4 regions of the Lysinibacillus sp. EB106-09-02-XG168 genome follow, and region 2 is predicted to be linked to each of the others. Evidence: a T-box and tRNA genes for the amino acid it is inferred to sense, from the RefSeq annotation. Region 2 holds a T-box; the other regions hold tRNA genes.
What was found. A T-box is a leader RNA that pairs with one kind of tRNA and senses whether it is charged. The one in region 2 lies ahead of metG (methionine--tRNA ligase), so its partner is inferred to be a tRNA-Met.

Region 1: it has a tRNA-Met gene. The T-box ahead of metG (methionine--tRNA ligase) is inferred to sense a tRNA for this amino acid. The anticodon was not compared.
Region 3: it has a tRNA-Met gene. The T-box ahead of metG (methionine--tRNA ligase) is inferred to sense a tRNA for this amino acid. The anticodon was not compared.
Region 4: it has a tRNA-Met gene. The T-box ahead of metG (methionine--tRNA ligase) is inferred to sense a tRNA for this amino acid. The anticodon was not compared.

Annotation. Positions count from the first base shown of each region.
Region 1 is NZ_JBYTDN010000003.1:3,825,335-3,827,505, forward strand. Features, by position in the region: gene AC3WSO_RS19315 (S-layer homology domain-containing protein) at 1-363, opposite strand, end outside; tRNA gene AC3WSO_RS19320 (tRNA-Glu) at 755-826, opposite strand; tRNA gene AC3WSO_RS19325 (tRNA-Ser) at 829-919, opposite strand; tRNA gene AC3WSO_RS19330 (tRNA-Asn) at 929-1,005, opposite strand; tRNA gene AC3WSO_RS19335 (tRNA-Ile) at 1,010-1,086, opposite strand; tRNA gene AC3WSO_RS19340 (tRNA-Gly) at 1,093-1,166, opposite strand; tRNA gene AC3WSO_RS19345 (tRNA-Phe) at 1,170-1,245, opposite strand; tRNA gene AC3WSO_RS19350 (tRNA-Asp) at 1,261-1,336, opposite strand; tRNA gene AC3WSO_RS19355 (tRNA-Met) at 1,340-1,414, opposite strand; tRNA gene AC3WSO_RS19360 (tRNA-Ser) at 1,465-1,557, opposite strand; tRNA gene AC3WSO_RS19365 (tRNA-Ile) at 1,573-1,649, opposite strand; tRNA gene AC3WSO_RS19370 (tRNA-Met) at 1,656-1,729, opposite strand; tRNA gene AC3WSO_RS19375 (tRNA-Ala) at 1,756-1,831, opposite strand; tRNA gene AC3WSO_RS19380 (tRNA-Pro) at 1,838-1,914, opposite strand; tRNA gene AC3WSO_RS19385 (tRNA-Arg) at 1,928-2,004, opposite strand; tRNA gene AC3WSO_RS19390 (tRNA-Leu) at 2,018-2,106, opposite strand; tRNA gene AC3WSO_RS19395 (tRNA-Gly) at 2,112-2,171, opposite strand, start outside.
Region 2 is NZ_JBYTDN010000003.1:4,482,038-4,484,208, forward strand. Features, by position in the region: gene metG (methionine--tRNA ligase) at 1-1,381, opposite strand, end outside; T-box leader at 1,556-1,822, opposite strand; gene AC3WSO_RS22645 (HAD hydrolase-like protein) at 1,923-2,171, opposite strand, start outside.
Region 3 is NZ_JBYTDN010000003.1:4,140,910-4,143,080, reverse strand. Features, by position in the region: rRNA gene AC3WSO_RS21070 (23S ribosomal RNA) at 1-390, shown strand, start outside; rRNA gene rrf (5S ribosomal RNA) at 507-622, shown strand; tRNA gene AC3WSO_RS21060 (tRNA-Asn) at 639-715, shown strand; tRNA gene AC3WSO_RS21055 (tRNA-Ser) at 721-812, shown strand; tRNA gene AC3WSO_RS21050 (tRNA-Glu) at 843-917, shown strand; tRNA gene AC3WSO_RS21045 (tRNA-Val) at 932-1,007, shown strand; tRNA gene AC3WSO_RS21040 (tRNA-Met) at 1,033-1,107, shown strand; tRNA gene AC3WSO_RS21035 (tRNA-Asp) at 1,112-1,187, shown strand; tRNA gene AC3WSO_RS21030 (tRNA-Phe) at 1,202-1,277, shown strand; tRNA gene AC3WSO_RS21025 (tRNA-Thr) at 1,287-1,362, shown strand; tRNA gene AC3WSO_RS21020 (tRNA-Tyr) at 1,372-1,455, shown strand; tRNA gene AC3WSO_RS21015 (tRNA-Trp) at 1,465-1,538, shown strand; tRNA gene AC3WSO_RS21010 (tRNA-His) at 1,555-1,630, shown strand; tRNA gene AC3WSO_RS21005 (tRNA-His) at 1,663-1,738, shown strand; tRNA gene AC3WSO_RS21000 (tRNA-Gln) at 1,756-1,830, shown strand; tRNA gene AC3WSO_RS20995 (tRNA-Gly) at 1,837-1,911, shown strand; tRNA gene AC3WSO_RS20990 (tRNA-Cys) at 1,920-1,993, shown strand; tRNA gene AC3WSO_RS20985 (tRNA-Leu) at 2,041-2,121, shown strand.
Region 4 is NZ_JBYTDN010000003.1:225,762-227,932, reverse strand. Features, by position in the region: tRNA gene AC3WSO_RS02255 (tRNA-Ala) at 1-60, opposite strand, end outside; tRNA gene AC3WSO_RS02250 (tRNA-Pro) at 74-150, opposite strand; tRNA gene AC3WSO_RS02245 (tRNA-Arg) at 169-245, opposite strand; tRNA gene AC3WSO_RS02240 (tRNA-Lys) at 261-333, opposite strand; tRNA gene AC3WSO_RS02235 (tRNA-Gln) at 349-423, opposite strand; tRNA gene AC3WSO_RS02230 (tRNA-His) at 434-509, opposite strand; tRNA gene AC3WSO_RS02225 (tRNA-Trp) at 557-630, opposite strand; tRNA gene AC3WSO_RS02220 (tRNA-Tyr) at 636-719, opposite strand; tRNA gene AC3WSO_RS02215 (tRNA-Thr) at 729-801, opposite strand; tRNA gene AC3WSO_RS02210 (tRNA-Asp) at 811-886, opposite strand; tRNA gene AC3WSO_RS02205 (tRNA-Met) at 891-965, opposite strand; tRNA gene AC3WSO_RS02200 (tRNA-Val) at 990-1,065, opposite strand; rRNA gene rrf (5S ribosomal RNA) at 1,076-1,191, opposite strand; rRNA gene AC3WSO_RS02190 (23S ribosomal RNA) at 1,378-2,171, opposite strand, start outside.

The sequences.
Region 1 (2,171 bases), 660 kb from region 2:
GAAAATGCCAGTATCATTTATAAGCGCTGCATATTGTAGTAATTCTTTATCTTTTGTAGATGTAGGCAAATCTGTAAAACGTACCTTTTTATTATAATCTGCTGGCACTTGGAAATGTTCTGTTACAAGCCATTTACCTAAAAATTTCGTTACATTGCCATTCGTAAGAACCGCGTTTGGCTTAAACGTGCCGTCTTGATATCCACCTACAATTTTTGCATCTGCTAGTGCTAAAATGGCCTCTTTATGATCACTTTTTGCAATATCTGTAAAGTTTGCTGCACTTGCAGTAGGAACAACAGCTGCAGCAACCAATGCAACAGTTGCTGTACTCATAATCCATTTACTCTGCTTTTTTTTCACATCTATAACCTCCTACGAATTCTATTCATTCCCATTATAAAAGAAAGATACATATATTCCAAAGGATATACCAATATTATAGTGTTTTTCCATGGATTATTTGTCCAATGATTTGTAAGTACAGAGTAAATTTAAATTACAATAGTTTTTTCTATATAAAATTGCATAATTTTATTGCTAGTTTGGGAGATAATGAGGATAGGAAAAGCTTTCTTCGTAAGTGCTGCCCATAGAAAAACAATTATGATATCAGTTTTAGAGGAGAAATAAATCAAACCGTTACACTAATTTACTAACGCTTCAGTTAGATTTTAGAGCAACTGTTGCACAAAGTTTGACAAAATATCAAAAAAATGCAGTAGATGTAAGTTACATCTACTGCATTTCAGTATGACCCGTACGGGATTCGAACCCGTGTTACCGCCGTGAAAGGGCGGTGTCTTAACCACTTGACCAACGGGCCAATGGCGGAGAAGGAGGGATTTGAACCCTCGCGCCGGTTACCCGACCTACACCCTTAGCAGGGGCGCCTCTTCAGCCTCTTGAGTACTTCCCCACAAAAAAATGGCTCCGAAGGCAGGACTCGAACCTGCGACAACCTGATTAACAGTCAGGTGCTACTACCAACTGAGCTACTTCGGAATAATGGTGGGCCTAAATGGACTCGAACCATCGACCTCACGCTTATCAGGCGTGCGCTCTAACCAGCTGAGCTATAGGCCCTTAGATTGGAGCGGGTGATGAGAATCGAACTCACGACATCAGCTTGGAAGGCTGAGGTTTTACCATTAAACTACACCCGCATATGGTGGGTCAGGACGGAATCGAACCGCCGACACTTAGAGCTTCAATCTAATGCTCTACCAACTGAGCTACTGACCCATATTTTTAAAAAAATGGCGGTCCCGACCGGGATCGAACCGGCGATCTCCTGCGTGACAGGCAGGCATGTTAACCGCTACACCACGGGACCATTTGGTTGCGGGGGCCGGATTTGAACCAACGACCTTCGGGTTATGAGCCCGACGAGCTACCACTGCTCCACCCCGCGTTAATAAAATATTCTTTTCGAGTTTTTTAAGCGCCATTTATAAAATAAACTGGAGGAGGTAGAGGGATTCGAACCCCCGCGCGGTGTTACCCGCCTGTCGGTTTTCAAGACCGATCCCTTCAGCCAGACTTGGGTATACCTCCGTAACAATATATAAATGGTGGACCTTGCAGGACTCGAACCTGCGACCGGACGGTTATGAGCCGTCTGCTCTAACCAACTGAGCTAAAGGTCCTTAAGATGGCGGCAGAGGGGATCGAACCCCCGACCTTACGGGTATGAACCGTACGCTCTAGCCAGCTGAGCTACGCCGCCAGGATCTTTATACTGGTTATCTTTTATGGTGGAGCCTAGCGGGATCGAACCGCTGACCTCCTGCGTGCAAGGCAGGCGCTCTCCCAGCTGAGCTAAGGCCCCATAAAATGGTCGGAATGACAGGATTCGAACCTACGACCCCTTGGTCCCAAACCAAGTGCTCTACCAAGCTGAGCTACATTCCGATAAATATTAATTTGGCGCGCCCGACAGGAGTCGAACCCATAACCTTCTGATCCGTAGTCAGACGCTCTATCCAATTGAGCTACGGGCGCTAATTATAAAAAATGGTGCCGAGGGCCGGAATCGAACCGGCACGGTAGTCACCTACCGCAGGATTTTAAGTCCTGTGCGTCTGCCAGTTCCGCCACCCCGGCACATTTGGAGCGGAAGACGAGGTTCGAACTCGCGACCCCCACCTTGGCAAGGTGGTGTTCTACCA
Region 2 (2,171 bases):
TCACCTGTAGCCATGGCTGCTGCTCGTCAAAATAGCGATTAGCTGCACGAATATATTCAAAAACAGCCTCTAACGCTTGCTTAAAATGACCCGCTTCTATATGATTCCCAACATCCTTAAACAGCTGAGTTGTTTGTATTCGAATAGTGTCATCTACCTCTGCATGAGGCACTTGACAATCAAACGATTTCTCTAAAAATTTCAATGTACGATTAACAAAATTACCGTAAGCGCCAAGTAATTCGCCATTATGACTATAAATAAATTCTCGCCAAGAGAAATCCGTATCGCGATTTTCTGGCGCATTCATTGTTAAAAAATAACGAATGGAATCTGCATCATATCGACTTAAAATATAAGGCACCCATACCGCCCAGTTTTGGCTCGTCGATAATTTTCGTTTTTCTAATGTTAAATATTCATTTGATACAATATGTGTAGGTATTGCCTTCGCTCCTATCCCCATAAGTATGGCTGGCCATATAACTGTATGGAACGGGATATTATCTTTACCATGCACATAATATGAAATCGTTTCTTCATTCCACAAATCTTCAATCGCAATTTGGTGCTGCTTTGCCCATTCCAAACTCGCTGTTAAGTAGCCCGCTACTGCTTCAATCCACACATATATTTTTTTGCCTTCAAAGCCTAGTACTGGCACATCTATTCCATTTGGTAAATCCCTTGTTACAGCACGGTCTGGGACCCCTTCTGCCAAGTAACGCTCTGTTAGACTTAAGGCATTGTCTCGCCAGCGTTTTTCTGCCTTTGCCTCCGCTAAATAAGTCTCTAGCCTCCCCTGAAACTGACTAAAGGCAAAATAAAAATGCTCTGTCTCCTTGATAATTGGTGCATTCCTACAAATCTTGCAGCGTTTATCGATTAAATCGAGCGGGTCTAAAATGGTTGAGCAATTATCACATTGGTCACCACGTGCCTTCGCACCACAGCTTGGACAAGTCCCCTCGACAAATCGGTCAGGCAAAAACTGCTTGTCTGTTTCACAATAAGCCTGTTCAATTTTCTTTTTGTATAAAAAATTGTTCGCTAATAGCTGTAAAAAAATTGTTTGAACAGATTCATGGTGGTGCTGCGCATCTGTCCGCGTATACAAATCATAGGTAAATCCTAATTCATTGAAGCATTTTGAAAACTCTTCATGATAATGATTAGCAATTGCTTCCGTTGTCGTATTTTCCTGTGCAGCCCGAATAGAAATCGGAGTGCCATTACAGTCACTTCCTGAAACATATAATACCTTCTCGCCCTTTTGTCGATAATATCTAGCCAAAATATCACCCGGTAATAATGCGGCAACATGCCCTAAATGCAAAGAACCATTTGCATATGGCCACGCGCCTCCAATAACAATTGTCATCCTAAGTTGCTCCCCTCGAAAAAATGTAAAAAGTGTAGATCAATTACGCCTCGGCTTAATTGCCACTGACGCTTCGCTTTCGCGCAGATAAACAATCCGTGACATCCGCCGGAGGCTTTATCTTCATTCAGGCAAGTCCTGAATGAAGATAAAAAAAACGCCCTAATCAAAATTGATTAGGACGAGTTTACCCGTGTTACCACCTATATTTACAAATAGCTCTCACTATTTGCCTCCATCAGTGCGTCTCATTTAAAATTTCAATGAGAGATACTGCCGCTGTTATAACGAGTGCCCATCTCGTCGTAATCTACTCGCAAACCCGCTTTCGGTACGAAGCTCAAAGGTCATTTTCAAAATGGGACATTTACCTCATTTCCACCAACAGAGGCTCTCTATATAATGCTTATCCAATTTACTTTTCCTTATCAATGCTTTCATTATAGATTTCCACTATCTTACTCTTTTTAATTATGAATTGCAATGTATGTCGATAAATCGTTCCTATTTCTCTATAAACTGAAAATAGTCGAAAAAAATTTTATCCTAACTTTAAATCAAGTAACTCTTTTAAATCATCAATAACTGTGTCCGCTTTCTGTAATTCTGTTTCCTGTGCAAAGTCGAAGCGAACACCAACAGAGAATAACTGATTGTCATGAGCTGCTTGAATATCAGAAGAACGATCACCAACAACTGCCCCGCGTTCAATGGTATTTTCCTCAATTACCTTTTTCACTAAATCCGATTTATGACCACTCGAAATGGACTGAATACTATATGTACTTTT
Region 3 (2,171 bases), 340 kb from region 2:
CTCATCGCATCCTGGGGCTGTAGTCGGTCCCAAGGGTTGGGCTGTTCGCCCATTAAAGCGGTACGCGAGCTGGGTTCAGAACGTCGTGAGACAGTTCGGTCCCTATCCGTCGTGGGCGTAGGAAATTTGAGAGGAGCTGTCCTTAGTACGAGAGGACCGGGATGGACACACCGCTGGTGTACCAGTTGTCTTGCCAAAGGCATCGCTGGGTAGCTATGTGTGGACGGGATAAGTGCTGAAAGCATCTAAGCATGAAGCCCCCCTCAAGATGAGATTTCCCATTACGCAAGTAAGTAAGATCCCTCAAAGACGATGAGGTAGATAGGTTCGAGGTGGAAGTGTGGTGACACATGGAGCTGACGAATACTAATCGATCGAGGACTTAACCAAAATGTTTGAAACATTCAATGCACCGTTTATCCAGTTTTGAAAGAATAAAAACTATTAAAAATATACTTGTAACTTCAACAAAGATATGTTATAATAAGTATTGTCTTTCAAAATAGTCTAGTGATGATGGCAAAGAGGTCACACCCGTTCCCATACCGAACACGGAAGTTAAGCTCTTTAGCGCCGATGGTAGTTGGGGGCTTCCCCCTGTGAGAGTAGGACGTCGCTAGGCTATATGATAAAATTATTCCGAAGTAGCTCAGTTGGTAGTAGCACCTGACTGTTAATCAGGTTGTCGCAGGTTCGAGTCCTGCCTTCGGAGCCATTCTTGGAGAGTTGTCCGAGTGGCCGAAGGAGCACGATTGGAAATCGTGTAGGCGGTTAACACTGTCTCAAGGGTTCAAATCCCTTACTCTCCGCCAGCACTTTAAGGATTTTCCATTCCAAACGATGGCCCCTTGGTCAAGTGGTTAAGACACCGCCCTTTCACGGCGGTAACACGGGTTCGAATCCCGTAGGGGTCACCATTTAATACCCAGATGGAGGATTAGCTCAGCTGGGAGAGCATCTGCCTTACAAGCAGAGGGTCGGCGGTTCGAGCCCGTCATCCTCCACCATTATTTAAATAAATCACCTTATTATCGCGGGGTGGAGCAGTGGTAGCTCGTCGGGCTCATAACCCGAAGGTCGTTGGTTCAAATCCGGCCCCCGCAACCAAAATGGTCCCGTGGTGTAGCGGTTAACATGCCTGCCTGTCACGCAGGAGATCGCCGGTTCGATCCCGGTCGGGACCGCCATTTTTTAAAAATATGGGTCAGTAGCTCAGTTGGTAGAGCATTAGATTGAAGCTCTAAGTGTCGGCGGTTCGATTCCGTCCTGACCCACCATATTTTTTTGCCGGTGTAGCTCAGTTGGTAGAGCAACTGACTTGTAATCAGTAGGTCGTGGGTTCGACTCCTATCGCCGGCACCATGTATTCCCGGAGGGGTAGCGAAGTGGCTAAACGCGGCGGACTGTAAATCCGCTCCTTAGGGTTCGGCGGTTCGAATCCGTCCCCCTCCACCAGTTTTTTATAGGGGCATAGTTTAACGGTAGAATAGAGGTCTCCAAAACCTTTGATGTGGGTTCGATTCCTACTGCCCCTGCCAATTAATTAATTTCATGGCGGTTGTGGCGAAGTGGTTAACGCACCTGATTGTGGTTCAGGCATTCGTGGGTTCGATTCCCATCAGTCGCCCCATTTAATTTAAAATAATAAAATATAATAATATGGCGGTTGTGGCGAAGTGGTTAACGCACCTGATTGTGGTTCAGGCATTCGTGGGTTCGATTCCCATCAGTCGCCCCATTTATATATTTAACTTTTGGGATATAGCCAAGCGGTAAGGCAACGGATTTTGATTCCGTCACGCCCTGGTTCGAATCCAGGTATCCCAGCCATTTATTGCGGAAGTAGTTCAGTGGTAGAACACCACCTTGCCAAGGTGGGGGTCGCGAGTTCGAACCTCGTCTTCCGCTCCAATTATTAAGGCGGCATAGCCAAGTGGTAAGGCACAGGTCTGCAACACCTTTATCACCGGTTCAAATCCGGTTGCCGCCTCCATAATTTATTACTCAATCGGTTTATCCGATTTTTTTTATCTCCATTGTGCCGGTGTGGCGGAATTGGCAGACGCGCACGACTCAAAATCGTGTTCCTTTGGAGTGTCGGTTCGACCCCGACCACCGGTATCTTTAGTTTAATTTACGTTACGATAAAAAAGTTAAGAAAGCTCATAAAC
Region 4 (2,171 bases), 4.3 Mb from region 2:
GATCGAACCGCTGACCTCCTGCGTGCAAGGCAGGCGCTCTCCCAGCTGAGCTAAGGCCCCTTGTTAGGAAAGATGGTCGGAATGACAGGATTCGAACCTACGACCCCTTGGTCCCAAACCAAGTGCTCTACCAAGCTGAGCTACATTCCGATACTATTAGGCTTTATTTGGCGCGCCCGACAGGAGTCGAACCCATAACCTTCTGATCCGTAGTCAGACGCTCTATCCAATTGAGCTACGGGCGCATTTATAAAAACTGATGAGCCATGAAGGACTCGAACCTTCGACCCTCTGATTAAAAGTCAGATGCTCTACCAACTGAGCTAATGGCTCCTATTAAAAAATGAATGGCTGGGGTACTAGGATTCGAACCTAGGCATGACGGAATCAAAATCCGTTGCCTTACCGCTTGGCTATACCCCAATTATTAAAATGGGGCGACTGATGGGAATCGAACCCACGAATGCCGGAACCACAATCCGGTGCGTTAACCACTTCGCCACAATCGCCACTATATATAATCACAGTAGTGTTTGATAACGAGTACCTAGAAACCTGGCAGGGGCAGTAGGAATCGAACCCACACCAAAGGTTTTGGAGACCTCTATTCTACCGTTGAACTATGCCCCTAAAAATGGTGGAGGGGGACGGATTCGAACCGCCGAACCCTAAGGAGCGGATTTACAGTCCGCCGCGTTTAGCCTCTTCGCTACCCCTCCAAGGGATGATGCCGGCGATAGGAGTCGAACCCACGACCTACTGATTACAAGTCAGTTGCTCTACCAACTGAGCTACACCGGCAAAAAAAAATGGCGGTCCCGACCGGGATCGAACCGGCGATCTCCTGCGTGACAGGCAGGCATGTTAACCGCTACACCACGGGACCATTTTGGTTGCGGGGGCCGGATTTGAACCAACGACCTTCGGGTTATGAGCCCGACGAGCTACCACTGCTCCACCCCGCGATAATAGAGTGCTTGATAAAAAAATGGTGGAGGATGACGGGCTCGAACCGCCGACCCCCTGCTTGTAAGGCAGGTGCTCTCCCAGCTGAGCTAATCCTCCTGGGTATAATGCCTAGCGACGTCCTACTCTCACAGGGGGAAGCCCCCAACTACCATCGGCGCTAAAGAGCTTAACTTCCGTGTTCGGTATGGGAACGGGTGTGACCTCTTTGCCATCATCACTAGACTATTTTCGGCTTTCAATATACGTCGCATTTCTTCGTCAGCTTCAGTCGTTCAGTCAGTCACGTACTTAAGTACGCTCCTTCCCTCTCTCCATCGCTTCCTCGAACTACTCGTATCTTGAAACCCTATATGAAAGAAATTGTTCTTTCAAAACTGGATAAACGGTTCATTGAATGTTTCAAACATGTTGGTTAAGTCCTCGATCGATTAGTATTCGTCAGCTCCATGTGTCACCACACTTCCACCTCGAACCTATCTACCTCATCGTCTTTGAGGGATCTTACTTACTTGCGTAATGGGAAATCTCATCTTGAGGGGGGCTTCATGCTTAGATGCTTTCAGCACTTATCCCGTCCACACATAGCTACCCAGCGATGCCTTTGGCAAGACAACTGGTACACCAGCGGTGTGTCCATCCCGGTCCTCTCGTACTAAGGACAGCTCCTCTCAAATTTCCTACGCCCACGACGGATAGGGACCGAACTGTCTCACGACGTTCTGAACCCAGCTCGCGTACCGCTTTAATGGGCGAACAGCCCAACCCTTGGGACCGACTACAGCCCCAGGATGCGATGAGCCGACATCGAGGTGCCAAACCTCCCCGTCGATGTGGACTCTTGGGGGAGATAAGCCTGTTATCCCCGGGGTAGCTTTTATCCGTTGAGCGATGGCCCTTCCATGCGGAACCACCGGATCACTAAGCCCGTCTTTCGACCCTGCTCGACTTGTAGGTCTCGCAGTCAAGCTCCCTTGTGCCTTTACACTCTACGAATGATTTCCAACCATTCTGAGGGAACCTTTGGGCGCCTCCGTTACCTTTTAGGAGGCGACCGCCCCAGTCAAACTGTCCGCCTGACACTGTCTCCTGCCCCGCTAAGGGGCATGGGTTAGAATTTCAATACAACCAGGGTAGTATCCCACCGACGCCTCCTTCGAAGCTGGCGCTCCGAGATCTCTGGCTCCTACCTATCCTGTACAAGT